2 regions of the Arthrobacter sp. FW306-2-2C-D06B genome follow, and region 2 is predicted to be linked to the other one. Evidence: riboswitches for the same ligand, from Rfam matches in the RefSeq annotation. Region 2 holds a riboswitch; the other holds the start of a gene.
The links. Region 2 has a riboswitch for cyclic di-AMP ahead of LFT47_RS04490 (M23 family metallopeptidase). Riboswitches for the same ligand answer to the same signal wherever they lie in the genome.
Positions count from the first base shown of each region.

Region 1: linked by a shared signal. The riboswitch ahead of LFT47_RS02980 (hypothetical protein) and the one ahead of LFT47_RS04490 (M23 family metallopeptidase) in region 2 are both predicted to bind cyclic di-AMP.

Region 1 covers NZ_CP084560.1:586,415-590,826, forward strand. Annotated here, with positions in the region: gene LFT47_RS02970 (ArnT family glycosyltransferase) at 1-138, opposite strand, end outside; gene LFT47_RS02975 (glycosyltransferase) at 135-1,487, opposite strand; gene LFT47_RS02980 (hypothetical protein) at 1,649-2,386, opposite strand; cyclic di-AMP (ydaO/yuaA leader) riboswitch at 2,389-2,562, opposite strand; gene LFT47_RS02985 (sensor histidine kinase) at 2,725-4,203, opposite strand; gene LFT47_RS02990 (response regulator transcription factor) at 4,215-4,412, opposite strand, start outside.
Region 2 covers NZ_CP084560.1:911,373-915,784, forward strand. Annotated here, with positions in the region: gene serC (phosphoserine transaminase) at 1-938, opposite strand, end outside; gene LFT47_RS04485 (metal-dependent transcriptional regulator) at 1,187-1,882, shown strand; cyclic di-AMP (ydaO/yuaA leader) riboswitch at 2,009-2,216, shown strand; gene LFT47_RS04490 (M23 family metallopeptidase) at 2,219-3,037, shown strand; cyclic di-AMP (ydaO/yuaA leader) riboswitch at 3,183-3,350, shown strand; gene LFT47_RS04495 (NlpC/P60 family protein) at 3,356-4,120, shown strand; gene LFT47_RS04500 (HNH endonuclease) at 4,370-4,412, shown strand, end outside.

The DNA.
Region 1 (4,412 bases), 320 kb from region 2:
TCGCGTCCAATGGGGCGTGGCATCGGAGGTTGATGGGCCTGTCGAGCGACGGCCCTGGGGCGACTGGGTAGTTCCGACGGCGGCGGGCGAGTCGGGTCCGGCCGGTCCTGTGCTTGCGGGAGTAATCGTGGAGGTCATGATGCTGCCGTTTCTGTGCGCGATGTGGCTTGTGTGGTGGGTGCAGTCGCCTGCGCGGCAGGCTGTCGGAAGACCCAAAGCCGGAACAGGAGGAAGCGGACCGCGGTGGCGGCGAGGTTCGCCGCAACTACCGTGACGAGCTCGCCCCAGCGGTCCGGCGTCGTCGTACTGTGCACCAAGGCGAGTGCCCCGGAGGTAAGCGCGAGGCCGATCCCGAAGACGATCAAACCCTCGAAGTGGTGCCGTACGGGATTGCCGCCCTGGATGCCGAAGGTGAAGCGCCGGTTGGCACCGGTGTTGGCGATGGCCGTGACGAGCAGCGCCAGGAAGTTGGCCAGCTGCGGGTCCATGAAGCCGCGGCAAAAAAGGAAGATGAGCACATAGGCGAGGGTGGACGCAGCGCCGATTGCGGCGAACCGGACGAGTTGCCCGAAAAGGCTGCTGCGCGGGTTCTGCTCGGCGGTGCGGGACGACGCCGGGAGCGGCCCGCGCGCAAGTGCTGCGCGCAGTTCCGGAATGGGGATGCGGCCCGAGACGAGATCCCGGGTGAGCCGGACCATGCCGCGGACGTCGGCCAAGGCGGTGCGCACCACGTCGACGCTTGAATCGGGATCGTCGATCCAGTCAACGGGAACCTCGTGGACCCGGAGGCCGCAGCGTTCGGCGAGGACCAGGAGCTCAGTGTCGAAGAACCACGAGTTGTCCAAGGTGTGCGGCAGGATCTGCTGTGCGACATCCGCCCGGATCGCTTTGAAGCCGCACTGGGCATCGCTGAAGCGGGCGCCCATGAACGAGTGCAGCATCAGGTTGTAGCTGCGCGAAATGAACTCGCGCTTGGGGCCGCGGACAACCCGTGAGTTGCGCGTCAGCCGTGTGCCAATGGCGAGGTCCGAATGACCGGAGATCAGCGGCGCCAAAAGGGGCGCCAGCGCCGCGAGATCGGTGGAAAGATCCACGTCCATGTAAGCCAGAACCGGCGACGGTGACGCGAGCCACACCTTGCGCAGGGCGTTGCCGCGTCCCTTCTCCTCAAGATGGACAACCGCGAGCTCAGGCAGTTCCCTGGCCACGCGCTCCGCGATCTTCAAGGTGCTGTCAGTGCTCGCGTTGTCCGCCACGGTGATGCGGAAGCCATGCGGGAAGGATTCGCGCAAATGGCCGTGAAGCCTGCGCAGGCACTCTTCGAGGTCGCGTTCCTCGTTGAAGACGGGGATGGTGACATCGAGGACCGGGATGGCAGTGTGGGTGTCCACGGGGGCACGCCGCACCGTGCTGCGTTGGATGGGGATGCCCGGCGGCACCACCGCGGTGTCCTTCAGGGTTCCGGAGGTGGATTCGATGAGCGTCATGTATCCAGAGTGCCGTTGCAGAATATGAAGGCTTTAGGCGGAACCTGTGACGTGGCTGTGGATGCATGACCGGCGTGGCGAACCACCTGCCTCGTCAAAAAACGCAGAGGTCCGCCCCCTGAAGGGACGGACCTCAACGTATCTTGTGCGTGGCTGTTGGCTTAGTACCAGTTGTGGGCCAAGTGGAAGGACCAAGCCGCCGACGGCGATCCGTAGCGTTCCTTGATGTAGTTCAGGCCCCAGCGGATCTGCGTCTGGTAGTTGGTCTGCCAGTCGGCGCCTTCGGAGGCCATCTTTTCGGCCGGCAGCGACTGCCCGATCCCATAAGCCCCACTGGAAGCGTTGGTGGCAGTGGTGCGCCAATCCGATTCCTTGTTCCACAAGGTGATCAGGGCTGACATCTCGCCCTGTCCCCAACCGTAGGAGGGAAGGATGCTTGCGGCATAGGCCTGGGCGCCGGAGGGATCATCAACGGCGACGGGTGCGGCCGGGGCCGCCGGAGCAGGAGGTGCAACGGGGGCGGGGGGTGCCACGGGTGCGGCCGGTGCGGCGGCCTGGGGCGCGACGGCGGCCGGAGCGGGGGCGAGTGCCTGGCTCGGTGTCGCCGCGGCGCTCGGCTTGGGGCTTGCGCTCGCGCTCGCCGACGGCGGGGCTGAGTGATCCGTCGTGCGGGATTCGGACGTGCGGCTCATGTCCTGGGCATTAATGGCTTGTCCGGCGGCCTGGGTGGCGGCACCTGCGCCAAGGAACACGGCAACGACGCTGGCAACAACCGCCATGCGCTGGCCGGTGCCGAGGTTCGAGGCGGCTCGCCTCAGCGTGGAACGTGACTTGATATTCCGGGCAGGTTCGCCGCGGTGGCGCGCAACAGGGCGCGACTGATTCCTGGAATCAGACATGGTGTTTGCCTCTCGACGCCTGCGGAGTTAGCTGTCGGATTCGGATGAGGTCATCCGGCCGTAGCCACAGGGAATCGTGGCGGTACGGCTTCACCCCTAGGGCTGGCTCAACATGAGCGCTTGCCCGGAGACCTGGGTCCCCCGTCTCTGCCTGGACTGTTGGGCACCGGGGAGGGGCAGAGCTCGGCGCCTACCCGGCGGTGGCCGGAATTATCCAGCGCACCCATTCGACGGTACAGGAGGATCTTACTTAAGTCACGTTTAGGTAACGGAGGTCACGACGCCGGTGCGTCGACTTGCGCTCCCGCGCACCTGCGTCGTGACTCCAGGGCCGCCTTTCAGGCCGTGGCGGTCCGGAGCGCCGGAAGCCGCACCGCGAACTCCGTTCGGCCGGGCCGCGACGCCACTTCGACCGTGCCGCCGTGCGCCTGGACAATGGATTCCACGATCGACAGGCCGAGCCCGGACGTGCCCTCGGAACCGGAGCGGGCGGCGTCGGCACGGGCAAAGCGGGAGAAGATCCTGCCCTGGAATTCAGGCGCGATGCCTGGCCCGTTGTCGGTCACGGTGACCACGGCGCTGCCGTCGGCGGAACGCATGACGCCCGTGACCACGGTGGTTCCCGCCTCCGTGTGCTTGCGGGCGTTGGAGAGCAGATTCGCCAAAACCTGATGGAGTTGAGTGGCGTCGCCGCGGACCGTCAGGGGCTCGTCCGGGAGCTTGAGCTGCCAGATGTGCTCTGGGGCCATGACTTTCTCGTCGCTGACGGTCTCGATCACCAACTGTGTGAGGTCCACCTCGGTGAACTCGGGGGCCTTCCCTTCGTCCAGCCGGGCCAGCAGAAGGAGGTCCTCCACCAGGGTGGTCATTCGTTCTGACTGGCTCTGCACCCGGCCCAGCGACTTGCGCCCGTCCTCGGTGAACGTCTCGGTCATGCGCAAGAGCTCGGTATAGCCGCGGATCGCGGTCAGCGGCGTGCGCAGTTCGTGGGAAGCGTCGGCCACGAACTGGCGCACCTTTGTTTCGCTTTGCTGGCGCGCCTCGAGGGCGCTGGACACGTTGTCCAACATCAAGTTCAAAGCATGGCCGACGCTTCCCACTTCCGTGCTCGGGTGGGCCGCCGACGCCGGTACGCGCACAGCGAGTGCCACCTCACCGGCGTCGAGCGGAAGTTTCGACACCTTCGTGGCGACGTCGGAGAGTTGCTCCAGGGGGCGCATGGTGCGGCGGATGAGCACGGTTCCGGCCAGTCCGATCAGGATCAGCCCGCCCAAGGACACGAGCACCATGGTCCAGACGAGCGAGGCCTCGGTGTCCTCTTTCGAGGCGAGTGGCAGCCCTGTGATGACAACATCGCCGTAAGGGGTTTCGGTGGCCACGAGCCGGTAGCCGCCATTGGACAGGGTGCGATCAACCGGGCGGCCATCGGAGGGGAGCGCCGACAGGATTCGAGCATCGCTGGGCGACAACGGCGCACGGGTCGCATCGGAGGACAAGAATCCTGCGTCGCTGCTCACCTGACCGGCAAGAATGCGGGCATTCAGTGTGCCGATGCTCTGGCCCCGGGGATCCAAGGGATCCGGACGACCGCCGGGGTTGCCTTGCGGCGGGCGGCCGTGGGAGGCCTGCGCCAGTTGTTGGTCCAGCTGCTTCGTGAGGAACACATCCATGGAGGCATAGCTGACCACACCGACGGCACCGCAGATGGCCACGAGGAGAGCCATGGAGAGAAGGATCAAGCGCGTGCGCAAGTGCCAGGTTGAAGGATTGAACCAGCTGTGGTCGGTCTGGCGGGGGATACCCGAGAGTGCGGACATTCGGACCCCGGCTATTCGGCAGGCTTGATGACGTAGCCTGCTCCGCGCACCGTGTGGATCATGGGCGGGTGGTTGGCCTCGATCTTCTTGCGCAGGTATGAGATGTAGAGCTCCACGATGTTGGCTTGCCCGCCAAAATCGTAGTCCCACACGCGGTCCAGGATCTGGGCCTTGCTGACCACGCGCTTGGGATTCTCCATGAGGTAGCG
Region 2 (4,412 bases):
ATCGTGGCAATGACATTGGAGCGGTCCTCGGCGTTCGCGACGAACGGGGTGGCGTACTCGGAGGCCTCTGCCCAGTCGTAGATCCGGCCTGCGGAGTCCGCGGTGCGTCCGGAAGCGAAGTCCAGGCCGCCATTCTTGTTCAGCCACTGGACCTGGGCGTCCAACGTCACCAAGGTGGACAGGGACGGCGTGTTGTAGGTCTGGTTGAGCTTCGAGTTGTCGATAGCCGTCTGCAGATCGAGGAAATCGGGGATCCAGCGTCCGCTTGCCTTGATGCGGGCGGCGCGCTCCAGTGCGGCGGGGGAGAAGAGGCCGAGCCACAGGCCGCCGTCGGACGCAAAGTTCTTTTGCGGGGCGAAGTAGTAGACGTCAGCTTCGGCAACATCGACATCCAGGCCGCCGGCTGCGGACGTCGCATCCACCAGGACCAGCGCACCGTCGTCGCTGCCTTGAACCCGCTTGACCGGCGCGGCCACGCCCGTCGACGTTTCGTTCTGCGGCCATGCGTAGACGTCCACGCCTGCTTCGGCCTGGGACACCGGCCGGGTACCAGGCTCGGACTTGATGATGGACGATGCTTCAAGGAAAGGTGCCTTGTTGGTTGCCGAAGCGAACTTGGAACCGAACTCACCGAAGGAGAGGTGCTGGGCCTTCTTATCGACCAGGCCGAAGCTGGCGACGTCCCAGAACGCGGTGGAGCCTCCGACGCCGAGGATCACCTCGTAGCCCTCGGGTGCACGGAAGAACTGGCTCAGTCCCTCGCGGACGGAGCCCACCAGGTTCTTGACGGGTGCCTGGCGGTGGGAGGTGCCGAGGATCGTCGTCGAGGCGGCGGAGAGGGCCTCGATCTGCTCCGGGCGGACCTTGGAGGGCCCGGCGCCGAAGCGGCCGTCCTTGGGCAGCAAATCGGCGGGGATAGTGATGCTGTTGTCGCTCACGGGATGCTCCAATGGTGAAGTAGCGGCCTAGATGGGTCGTGGCAGGTGGCAAGCTGCCCCTTCGACTCCCCAATTCTGCCTGACGCCGCAGGCGGGGGCAGAACCGAAGCTGTCATAGTCCGCCACGTGGAAAGCACTTGTTCGGCTGGCGCTGGAGAAGCGCCGGAATTATCCGGAGTAATTCCAAATAAGCTAAGCTTGGAGCTGGCGAAAATACGCAAGATACTGCGCTCGAGGAGCTGAGCTGGATGACGGATCTGATCGATACCACTGAGATGTATCTTCGGACCATTTTGGAGCTTGAAGAAGAGAACATCGTGGCTCTTCGCGCACGCATCGCCGAGCGCTTGCGGCACTCCGGCCCCACCGTTTCCCAGACGATCGGACGCATGGAGCGCGACGGTCTGGTGATTGTGTCCAACGACAGGCACCTTGAGCTGACTGAAACGGGCCGGAAACGCGCCACCGAGGTCATGCGCAAGCACCGGCTCGCCGAACGGCTCCTGGCAGATGTGATTGGACTGGACTGGGCCTACGTCCACGATGAAGCATGCCGCTGGGAGCATGTCATGAGTGAGCGCGTGGAACGGCGGCTCTATGAACTGCTGGACCACCCCACGGAATCGCCTTACGGCAACCCCATTCCCGGACTCGAAGCGCTGGGGGGAGTCGCGTCCCACGCCTTTACGGATGGCGTGGTCAATCTTCTTGACGCGATGAACGAATACTCACCTGAAAACAGGGTCACCGTCAGTCGACTGGCTGAACCGATCCAGGTGGAGCCCGAACTTCTGGTGCAGCTGGACGAGGGCGGAATCCGCCCCGGCGCCAGGGTCTCCCTGGAGCGCGTGGGGGAGTACATCTCCGTTCGGGTGCCCGATATCGACGGCGCGCTGGAGCTGCCGCCTGAGGTTGCGTCGCACGTGTTTGTCACGATCTCCTAGCCGGCCAGGCGAGGCAGCCGGCAAAGATAACGAAATTATTACTGCGGGGGCTTAATCCCCTATAGTTAAATATTGGCGCCGATACCAAAGCGTTACCTGATCCGAAGCCGAGTTCTGCCAGCGGATCAGGTGGATTAGTCCATTCACTGGCAGAAGCGGAGGAACCACCATCGGCTGTCGAAAGACGGCCTTGGGGTGAAGTCCGCAGCTGAAGTGCGAACAGCGCAAGGCCCCACCGGGGAGCTTGCGCTTCGCGCCCTTCGCGCGGACCGGGTCCACGATCTCTCTGGCCCGAATCCGACAGCTAACTTCGCAGGCTTGCCAGAGAGGAAAACCTTGACCACGCAGAACACCAGGGGCCGCAGGCGCGCGTCCGGTCCTACTGCTGAGCTGCGGAGCATAAGCGCCGTCGAGCACGAGCGGCCCCGCGATCCCCATCGCGAACTACGCCGCCGCAAGGGTCCTTTGCGGCAGATGGCCGAGTTTGCCGCCGCGAGCGGAGCAGGGCAGAAGGCCGGAGTGGCCCTTGCCGCTACTGGCCTCATCCTGACGGTCGCCATGCCGGGCGCCGGCGCCATGACGGCCACGCCCGAGTCGAACCAGACCGCCTTGGCAGTGGGCACCCAGCCTGAGATTCCCGCCGCGGCAAGCGCCACGATCGACTTCAGCCGTGCTGCGGTTTCCACCACGGCAGATCCGGACGGCAAGCTCAAGCAGCTCCTGAGTGCGCAGTCCGTCGGCACTATCAAGACGTCTTCCTCCAAGGGCACCCTGGGGGCGCCTCTGGACACCCTGGCAACGGCCTCGCCTTTCGGCTACCGCGTGAATCCCATCACGGGCGGTTTGGGGGAGTTCCACCGAGGCCAGGACTTCGTGGCCCAGTGCGGCACCCAGGTCCATGCTGCCGCGGCCGGCAAGGTCACTTTCGCCGGCTGGCATCCGTACGGCGGCGGAAACCGCGTTGTGGTGGACCACGGCAACGGCCTGGAAACCACGTACAACCATTTGTCGTCCTTCAACGTCCAGGTGGGCCAGACGGTCAGCCGGGGCGATGTCATCGCACTGAGCGGCACCACCGGCGCCTCCACGGGCTGCCACCTCCATTTTGAAGTCATGGTCAACGGCGACGTCGTTGACCCCTTGGGCTGGCTGTAGCCAATCCGATGGAAGCCTCTCGCATGCTTGTCACGCTCCGTGACCTGAATGTGACATTCAGCCAAAACTCATGTACCGTCTAAGACGCATCAACTTTTAGAGAGTTGATGCACTCGAGTGGATTGCCTAGCTCTGCCACTGCTCGAGGTTCCGTTCGCAAAACATCGTCTGGCAGAGGCGGGGGACCCAACTTTTGGTCATCTTCACCGATGGCCTTGGGGTTAAGTCGCACAACTTCCGAGAGGGAGAAGTGTGGCCGGATGACTCCCATCCGAATCCGACAGCTTACCTCGCGGGCATAGGGAGAGGCCTCTTAACGTGTCTTCACGCTCTACTGTTGCGCGCCACCGTGCCGCGGTCACCAAGACCAACTCGCTTGCCGTTATCGCTAAGACTGTCGGCAGCAACGCCGGCGGCGTAGGCCGTCAGGCAGCGGTTATCGCAGCTGCTTCCGGTCTGGTGCTTACTAGCGGTATCGCAGCAAACGCTGCAGAAATCAACGTCCCCCGCGAGTCCACTTCGACCTCCGCACTGGAAGTCCAGTCGATCGCCCAAGCCAGCATTTCGGCCGACTCCTCCGTGGCCATCAAGTACGAGCGCCCGGCGGTCTCCACCGAAGCTGCTCCGGTTGTCGCAGCTCCGGTTGCCACGCAGGAAGCTGCTCCGGCCACGAAGGCTGCGACGGGTACCGCTACCGGCTCCTCGACGCTCTCCGTCACCGCAGCTGTTTCACCCGCCACGAAAGTTGCCAGCGGCAAGGGCGCAGCAATTGCTGCCGCAGCTTACGCACAGCTTGGCGTTGCCCAGGACTGCACCGCCCTGGCTTCGAACTCCCTGGCCGCCGTGGGGATCAACTTCCACGGCTGGCCGGCAGACTACCTCTCCCTTGGCCGCACGGTCAGCGCTGCTGAAGCGCAGCCGGGCGACCTGGTCTACTACCAGAACGGTGGCATGGGCATGGCCCACATCGCCGTTTATGTCGGCAACGGCATGGCAGTCCACGGCGGCTGGAACGGCGGCACCACCGCCCTTTACAGCGTGAACGTTGGCTCCGGCCCGGTCTTCATCCGCGTTGGTGGCTAAATAGCTCCGGCTACATAGCTTCACTGGAACATCCCTGCTGGTCCGCCAGCGGGGATGTTCTGTTTTAACCAGCATGCGCTTATGTGTCCGGCACATGAACTTTGACCGACACCGCGCTGGAACTCCTGCAAGGATTCGCTGATCTGGCCTCCGGGTGTTTACTCTTAGGTTGTCGATCCACAGCCCGTACATGCAGAGGGCAGCCGGCCCTCGCGCCCCTGACGGGTGCGGCCGTGAAGAGGTACGTGCATGCGCACACTCGTTCTTAATGCTGGATATGAACCGCTGGCGG